DNA from 4 places in the Enterococcus sp. AMC1251 genome. Region 3 is predicted to be linked to each of the others. Evidence: predicted binding sites of a transcription regulator. Region 3 holds the regulator's gene; each other region holds the start of a gene.
The links. The regulator CtsR, encoded in region 3, represses protease genes until heat stress. The targets are predictions, from matches to a motif close to TTGGTCAAAAAAGGTCAAANA.

Region 1 (2,208 bases), 1.4 Mb from region 3:
ACCGATGAAACGACGAATACTAAAAATAAAGAAGAATCTCAATCGATATTTACGGCAGTTTTAGTTGAAGATGCCGAGAAAAATGATACGGTGGATCAATCGATTCGATTAGTTTTGAAAGATGTCGAAGCAGTTGAAGATCCAGAAAAAATAATTAACATGATGAAAAATGATGGTGTTATTTTGAATGTATCAAAGGAACAATTAGCTGATGGAATCACTGAAAGTGATTTGAAAGCCGGCGATAATATTCAATTTACGATAGCTGGGGTACCTGCAATGACGATGTCAATTCCACCTCAAGTCGCTGGGAATTCAGTCGTTATTGTTGAAAAAAATAAATAAATAAATAACAAAATAATCAATGTCGCAAAGTGAGTAGTCACGAATTTTGTAACGTTGGTTATTTTATTTTTATAAATTAAATGCTATTTTTCATTAAAAAATGAATAAAATAGATTGACAGCTGGTTTACGATGATAATATAGTTTCACCTGTAAGATAACTAAATAGATTTGTTAGGTAAGGCTCCTATACAAAAACAGGCACGTGTCCAAAACATCGAGAGATTCTAAACAGGTAGAATAGAAATTGTCCATTGATTTATCATAAAAATAGGTGAAAAAAATAGTTAAATAATCATAGTTTTCGTTTGACCTTTACTGACCAATTGAGTATAATTACTTTATAAGCTCAAGAATAATTAGACCTTAGACCTTTAAAAAAATAGTACAAAAGACCTAATGTCTTTTTGATAAATTAACGATACTATTTATATAGTTGAGATTATGAGCTATATTATGGAAAAAAGATGAAAATGGAATGTGATCAAAAAAGTCACAGTCGATTTTCCCCATTTTTCTGTCAAGGCCGAACAGGCTCGTTACACTTTAACATTATCTAGCTACGCGGGTTAGCTCAGCTTTTAAATTTAGGAGGTAATTCTATGAATATCGAAAAAATGACAACGACATTACAAGAGGCAATTGCAGAGGCGCAACAGGTAGCAGTGACTCGTCATCATCAAGAAATTGATATTGCACACCTATGGAAGATTTTTTTGCAGCCGAATCATTTTGGGCGTAATTTTTATACAGACGCTGGGGTTGATATAGAAGCTTTTGAACGAGAAATCGATAAAGCAATCGACGAATATCCAAGTATTCAAGGTAGCAATATTCAATATGGTCAAAGTATGAGCCAAAATCTGTTTAACTTATTAGGTGAAGCAGACAAACTTAGAGAAGCATTTCAAGATGAATTTCTAGCAACTGAAATTGTGATTTTAGCATTGATGAAATTAAAAAATTATCGTTTAACAAAATACTTAACAAGTCAAGGAATCACAGAAAAAGAACTACGTAAAAATATCGAAGATATGAGAGGGGGAGATCGTGTGACTTCTCAAAATCAAGAAGAACAATACAAAGCATTAGAAAAATATGGGGTAGATTTAGTACAACAAGTGAAAAGTGGCAACCAAGATCCTATTATCGGTCGTGATGAAGAGATCCGTGATGTGATTCGGATTCTTTCTCGAAAAACAAAAAATAATCCCGTTTTGATTGGTGAACCAGGTGTCGGTAAAACAGCAATCGTCGAGGGATTAGCCCAACGAATCGTTCGTAAAGATGTACCTGAAAACTTAAAAGATAAAACAATCTTTTCATTAGATATGGGGGCATTGATTGCAGGAGCTAAATTCCGTGGTGAATTTGAAGAACGTCTAAAAGCTGTTTTAAAAGAAGTGAAGAAAAGCGAAGGCCGTATCATTTTATTCATCGATGAAATTCACAATATCGTTGGGGCTGGCAAAACAGAAGGCAGCATGGATGCTGGAAACTTGTTAAAACCAATGTTAGCGCGTGGAGAACTACACTTGATTGGTGCAACAACACTAGATGAATACCGCCAATATATGGAAAAAGACAAGGCTTTAGAACGTCGTTTCCAAAAAGTTTTAGTGAAAGAACCAACTGTAGAAGATACGATTAGTATTTTACGTGGATTAAAAGAACGGTTTGAAATTCATCATAGTGTTAATATCCATGATAACGCATTAGTCGCTGCAGCAACTTTATCTGATCGATACATCACAGATCGTTTCTTACCAGATAAAGCCATCGATTTAGTCGATGAAGCGAGCGCAACGATTCGTGTTGAAATGAATTCAATGCCGACAGAACTTGATCAAGTAACACGCCGTTT
Region 2 (2,208 bases), 1.0 Mb from region 3:
ATTTAAGCATTGCAATGGTTTTATCGCTTTTTTTAGGAAGTATATTAAATACTTTTGATGCAAATATAGCGAAAATAGGTTACTCTATGTTTTTCGGTTTAACCTTCGTTTTAATTGTTTTTTTAAATGGAGAACTTTTTACTGGTAATTGTTTAACAACTATTTTTCCGATTTTCAATAGAACCAGAAGCATTACAGAGATGGGGAAAATGTGGTTTATCTGTTTAATTGGTAACATTGCAGGTGTTTCATGGTTTTTGTGGTTGTTTGTTAAAAGCCAATCTTTCACCCATATAGTGAATCCATATATAAATACACTGCTAGAAACAAAATTGAATTTTAGTTTTGATACACTGTTTATTCGTTCAATTCTCTGTAACTTTATAGTGTGCATTGCCACCTACATTGCTTTAAAAATAGACAACGAAATGGCAAAAACTAGTATCATGCTCTTGGTAATTTCAACATTTGTAATTGCAGGTTTCGATCACTGTATTGCAAATATTGGTTTATATGTGATGGAAATAACATTAGGACAAGTAGATATTTCTCTATTAATGTTAAATAATATTTTTATATCGATCGTAGGAAATATTATTGGCGGTTCCCTAATGTTAGGCATTCCACTCTACTTGATTCTAAAAAAGAAATGATGTCTGAGGATAATTTAGCCTCTAAGACGATGTCACATTTCAATTATCAAAAAATAACCGAACTAGCTATAGCTGACGGTTATTTTTTTGTCTTTTGAACCCAGCATTTTTTTAAGTCACTTTATTTATAAAACTAAAAGATAACATTTCAAAACGAGTTCAATTGCTTGATTCTTGTCAAAAAAATGCTATAATAATTTCAAAGGTCAAAAATGGTCAGCTAATTATTTGACTTTATTACAAGGACTTTGAAACAATATTAGCTCTATATATGAAAGGACGTGTTTTATCCTATGGTTTGTCAAAATTGTCAACAAAATCCAGCTACAATTCACTTATATGCAAATGTTAATGGTCAAAGAAAACAATTAGACTATTGTCAGAGCTGCTATCAAAAATTAAAAGCACAAGCAAACGATAATCAACCAACAATGTCACAACAAGATCCTTTTGGTTTTGGAAGTTTAGATGATCTATACCGTTCTTTATCTCGTCAAATGCAGGAACAACAAGGGAATCCTAATGGTCAAGTACCACCTACTCAATTTGGCGACGGAAATGGCTTTAACGGTGGACAACCACCTCGAGGAGGAGCTACTCAAACAAATGGCTTATTAGGTGAATACGGTATCAATATTACTCAAGCTGCAAAAAATGGTGCGATCGATCCTGTGGTTGGGCGTGATGAAGAAATTAAACGTGTGATTGAAATCTTAAATCGCCGTACAAAAAATAACCCCGTCTTAATCGGTGAACCTGGTGTCGGTAAAACAGCTGTTGTCGAAGGTTTGGCGCAAAAAATCGTTGATGGAGATGTTCCTCAAAAATTATTAGACAAAGAAGTCATTCGTTTGGATGTTGTTTCATTAGTTCAAGGCACCGGCATTCGAGGTCAATTTGAGGAACGTATGCAAAAATTAATTGACGAAATCAAACAAGCAGAAAATGTCATCTTATTCATTGATGAAGTTCATGAAATTGTTGGTGCAGGCTCTACTGGCGATGGGAATATGGATGCAGGAAACATTTTGAAACCGGCACTTGCTCGTGGAGAGCTGCAAATGGTTGGTGCAACAACCTTAAATGAATACCGCATTATAGAAAAAGATGCTGCCTTAGAACGTCGAATGCAACCTGTTCGTGTAGAAGAACCGACAGTAGATGAAACAATTGCCATACTTAAAGGTCTGCAAAAACGCTATGAAGATTATCATCATGTAAAATACACGGATGAAGCGATCAAAGCGGCTGCTAACTTATCAAATCGCTATATCCAAGATCGTTTCCTACCAGATAAAGCCATCGATTTATTAGATGAATCTGGTTCTAAAATGAACTTGACAATCCAAATCATTGATCCTAAAACAATTGAGAAGAAACTTGCTGATGCTGAACAACAAAAACAACAAGCTTCTGCAGAAGAAGATTTTGAAAAAGCGGCTTACTATCGCGATCAGATCAATAAATTACAAACAATGAAGGATAAACAAATCAGCGATGAAGAAACACCTGTGATTGATGAGAGCACTATCGAAGCAATCGTAGAGCAAAAAAC
Region 3 (2,208 bases):
CAAATCCTTTAGCCGGCATCCAAACTGCGGAAATAGCTCAGTGGTAGAGCACCACCTTGCCAAGGTGGGGGTCGCGGGTTCGAACCCCGTTTTCCGCTTAGCCTTTTCAAAACGCCGGGGTGGCGGAACTGGCAGACGCACAGGACTTAAAATCCTGCGGTGAGTGATCACCGTACCGGTTCGATTCCGGTCCTCGGCATTGCTTTGAAACACTATGAATGGCAATTGTGAAATTGACAGAATAGGGGTTGAAAAGTATAAAGCACCCATAGCTCAACTGGATAGAGTGCTTGACTACGAATCAAGAGGTTAGGGGTTCGACTCCCTTTGGGTGCATAGTTGAAATGTTTGACTGCGATTTAGAAGGTAGTGAGTATTAGTTCCTTTTAAGCGTTTAGTCTTTTTTTTATTATTTAGCTACGGGAAGTAGCTCAGCTTGGTAGAGCACTTGGTTTGGGACCAAGGGGTCGCAGGTTCGAATCCTGTCTTCCCGATTTAAAGAACAGAGTGATTACTCTGTTCTTTTTTGTTCATTTGAATAATTAGCTAGTTCAATGTATTTACCTTTTCTTATCAATTCGGGCATTCTTCTTTATTAAACACTTGAAATTATGTATAATTAAGGTCAGTATTAGTCAAGGGAAAAGGATGAGTGTGATGAGTAATCAAAATACTTCGGATTTAATAGAGGCATATTTAAAAAAAATTCTTGAAGAAAGCAGTAAAATTGAGATTCGTAGAGCCGAGATGGCTCACTTATTCAATTGTGTTCCCTCCCAGATTAATTATGTTATCAATACACGCTTTACGATTCAACGAGGCTATTCTGTTGAAAGTAAACGTGGTGGTGGTGGATATATTAGGATCGCTAAAGTACAAATTTCTGATAGTGATCAACTACTAAAGCAAATAGCCCAATTTACTGGGAGTGAACTTTCGGAAAAAGATGCACTAATTTTTGTGCAAAAGTTGTATGAAGAAGAAGTTATTACCAAAAGAGAAGGAAATCTGATGTTGTCTGTTCTTGGAAAAACAGTTTTAGGCAAAGCGGGCTCAAATGAAGATTATTTACGTGCTCAATTAATGCATTCATTTTTAGAACGTTTGAGTTACGAGGAGGAATGATAGTATGGACGAATTATTTACAGAAAGTGCCAAGGCGGTATTAGCTATTGCACAAGAAGAAGCAAAATATTTTAGACATCAATCTGTGGGGTCTGAACATTTATTATTAGCACTAGTCTTAGAACCGAATGGAATTGCAGGGAAATCATTGCGTCAGTTGGACGTTGATAAAAATGATATTCGTGAAGAAATAGAGCACGTAACTGGCTATGGAACCGTTAAAGGATATCCTAAAGGTGCCTATTTACCTTATTCTCCTCGTGCAAAACAAATTTTTGCTTATGCAGGCGATGAAGCGAAACGTTTAGGCGCGCCAAATATTGGAACAGAACATATCCTACTTGGTTTATTAAGAGATGAAGATATATTGGCTGCACGTATTTTATTAAATTTAGGGTTAAGTTTGTCTAAGATGCGTCAGTTATTGATGAAGAAAATAGGCATTACTGATCCACAAATGAGTGGGAATGTAGGGCGTCGTCGTAATAATCAAGCTCAAAAAGCTGCGCCAAAAGGAACACCAACCTTGGATTCATTAGCGCGTGATTTAACAAAATTAGCGCGTGAAAATGATTTAGATCCTGTAGTCGGGCGTTCGCAAGAGGTTAGACGATTAATCCAAATTCTAAGTCGTCGTACGAAGAACAATCCTGTTTTAGTTGGTGAACCTGGTGTTGGTAAGACTGCCATTGCTGAAGGACTAGCTCAAAAAATTGTGAACGCTGAAGTTCCTGAGGATATGTTGGAAAAACGCTTAATGATGTTGGATATGGGTGCCTTAGTTGCCGGTACCAAGTATCGCGGTGAATTTGAAGATCGACTAAAAAAAGTAATCGATGAAATTTATCAAGATGGCGAAGTGATTTTATTTATTGATGAATTGCATACCTTAATTGGTGCAGGTGGTGCTGAAGGTGCGATCGATGCATCGAATATTTTAAAACCAGCCCTTGCAAGAGGAGAATTGCAAACGATCGGTGCAACAACACTAGATGAATACCAAAAATATATCGAAAAAGATTCAGCATTAGAACGTCGTTTTGCTCGTGTGCAAGTCGATGAGCCAACGCCGGAAGAAGCAGA
Region 4 (2,208 bases), 930 kb from region 3:
CACGTGCAGGTGGACGTAATTGCGTCACTTTTTCCAACATAATTGTATATTCTTTAGTTCCATCTTGGAAAACACGCTTTATTTCAGCGATTCTTTCTGATGAGAGTTCAGATACCTTTTCTTCGTCAATTGCTTTGCGAACTTCTTCATAATAGTCGTTCATCTTTTCGCCAACTTCTTCTGTTTCCTTGACGATATCATTGATATTTTGCACATAATAGCCTAAATTTGGTTTCATATTTCTTCCTACTTTCTTTTAGTAATCACTCAATTTTACACTTTTTTATAGGTGTATGACAAGTGGAATTTGCAAAAGAATATTTTTAGAGCAAAAAAACTGCAAACATTTTAGCTTGCAGTTTTTTCTTTATTTGATTTCATCACTTGTTTTGATAATTTTAGAGATCATGCCATAATCCTTGGCTTCATCAGCAGACATCCAGAAATTACGATCTGTATCTTTTGCGATTTTTTCGTATGTTTGACCTGTTGCTTCTGCAATCAAACGGTTTACACGTTCACGCATACGAATAATTTCTTTTGCTTCGATTTGAATCTCTGTGCTTTGTCCTTGGACGCCACCTGCTGGTTGATGAATCATGTAGCGAGTGTTTGGCAAGCTATATCTGTTCTGTGCTTCAGCAGCTAAATAAATTGTAATCCCGGCACTTGCGACCCAACCTGTTCCGATCACAATCACTTCTGGCTTCACAAATTTGATCATATCATGGATCGTATCTCCAGCTTCAACGTGTCCACCTTGGCTATTAATGAAAATTTTGATTGGCTCATCCCCCATGGCAGCAAGTAAAAGCAGTTGAGAAGTTACTTCCCGAGCAAGGTCTTGGTTGATTTCACCGTAAATCAAAATGGTTCGTTCTTCAAATAATTTTTTCATAAATGCATTGGATTGTTGTTTTTCTTCTGTTTCTTCATTTTCATCTAAATAGTTCATATCTAATAACCTCCATATTTTAAAGCTAAATATCTATATTAATAATACCGCAATCTGAAAATTTGTCCACTTTTTTGACTTGTTTTGACCTTAAAAAATGATTTTTTTTACAGTATTTTCCCATTAAAAAGAACGAGACTGAGACATAACTCTTCGAGTCACATCCCAGCCTCAAGGAACCGAATAAACAACGGGAGCAAAAGCAGCTCCTTTGGAAATACCTTCATTTTAATCTTGCTTAACTTAGCTCTTACCCATTCGGCGTTGAACAAATTTTACAATCTCAACAATTGGAATAATCGCAAATGATGTTCCAGCAACGATTGCCCATTGGTAAGCATCTAGAGAAGTTACACTAAATAAATCGTTAAATCCTGGAATTAATATCGTTGCTGCTAGTAATAGGAACGATACTAAGATTGCCCAGTTGAATGATTTATTTCTAAATAAGCCAACTTTAAAGATTGATTGGTAAATAGATTTCACGTTAAATGCATGGAACAATTGGATCAAGCCCAATGTAGCAAAGGCCATTGTCAAAGCATCACCATGTTGTAAATCATACAAGGCTGTTGCTGATAAGTTCGGCATATTTGCCGCTGTATGTGCTGGAAATTCGATCGCCATTTTATATACAATCAAAGTTAACGCACCTTGTGTAATCCCTTGATAGATCACGCTGCTTAAAACACCGCCAGAAAAGAAGTTTGATTTCTTTCCGCGAGGTGCATGGCTCATCACGTCACGCTCAGCAGGTTCTACACCTAGAGCAATTGCTGGGAATGTATCGGTTACTAAGTTGATCCACAATAAATGAACAGGTAGCAAGGTATCCCAAGCTAACATTGTTGCGATAAAGAGTGTTAATACTTCCCCTAAGTTGGCAGAAAGTAGATATTGAATCGTTTTTTGAATATTTGAGAAAACTTTACGTCCTTCTTCAACCGCTACAATAATTGTTGAGAAGTTATCATCTGCTAAGACCATATCAGAGGCACCTTTTGATACTTCTGTACCAGTGATTCCCATGCCAATACCAATGTCTGCAGCTTTTAAGGCTGGTGCATCATTCACACCATCGCCTGTCATAGCAACGACTTTCCCTTCTTGCTGCCACGCTTTCACGATACGAACTTTATGTTCAGGTGATACGCGAGCATAAACTGAATAATGGTCAACAACTTTCGCAAAGGCTTCGTCAGATAATTCATTTAGTTCAGCACCTGTGATTACTGCATCATCGTCACCTTCTT

Region 1: clpB (ATP-dependent chaperone ClpB) is a predicted target of CtsR. The motif match lies at 650-670, and genes of this name have one in related genera.
Region 2: AC4BBR_RS04370 (ATP-dependent Clp protease ATP-binding subunit) is a predicted target of CtsR. The motif match lies at 856-876, and genes of this name have one in related genera.
Region 4: AC4BBR_RS11765 (ATP-dependent Clp protease proteolytic subunit) is a predicted target of CtsR. The motif match lies at 1,027-1,047, and genes of this name have one in related genera.

The regions. Positions count from the first base shown of each region.
Region 1 is NZ_CM177098.1:1,341,578-1,343,785, forward strand. Features, by position in the region: gene AC4BBR_RS06215 (hypothetical protein) at 1-345, shown strand, start outside; gene clpB (ATP-dependent chaperone ClpB) at 947-2,208, shown strand, end outside.
Region 2 is NZ_CM177098.1:930,052-932,259, reverse strand. Features, by position in the region: gene AC4BBR_RS04375 (formate/nitrite transporter family protein) at 1-653, shown strand, start outside; gene AC4BBR_RS04370 (ATP-dependent Clp protease ATP-binding subunit) at 947-2,208, shown strand, end outside.
Region 3 is NZ_CM177098.1:3,429,490-3,431,697, reverse strand. Features, by position in the region: tRNA gene AC4BBR_RS16235 (tRNA-Thr) at 1-18, shown strand, start outside; tRNA gene AC4BBR_RS16230 (tRNA-Gly) at 27-98, shown strand; tRNA gene AC4BBR_RS16225 (tRNA-Leu) at 114-199, shown strand; tRNA gene AC4BBR_RS16220 (tRNA-Arg) at 263-336, shown strand; tRNA gene AC4BBR_RS16215 (tRNA-Pro) at 421-494, shown strand; gene AC4BBR_RS16210 (CtsR family transcriptional regulator) at 658-1,125, shown strand; gene AC4BBR_RS16205 (ATP-dependent Clp protease ATP-binding subunit) at 1,130-2,208, shown strand, end outside.
Region 4 is NZ_CM177098.1:2,495,638-2,497,845, forward strand. Features, by position in the region: gene AC4BBR_RS11760 (hypothetical protein) at 1-238, opposite strand, end outside; gene AC4BBR_RS11765 (ATP-dependent Clp protease proteolytic subunit) at 368-955, opposite strand; gene AC4BBR_RS11770 (cation-translocating P-type ATPase) at 1,199-2,208, opposite strand, start outside.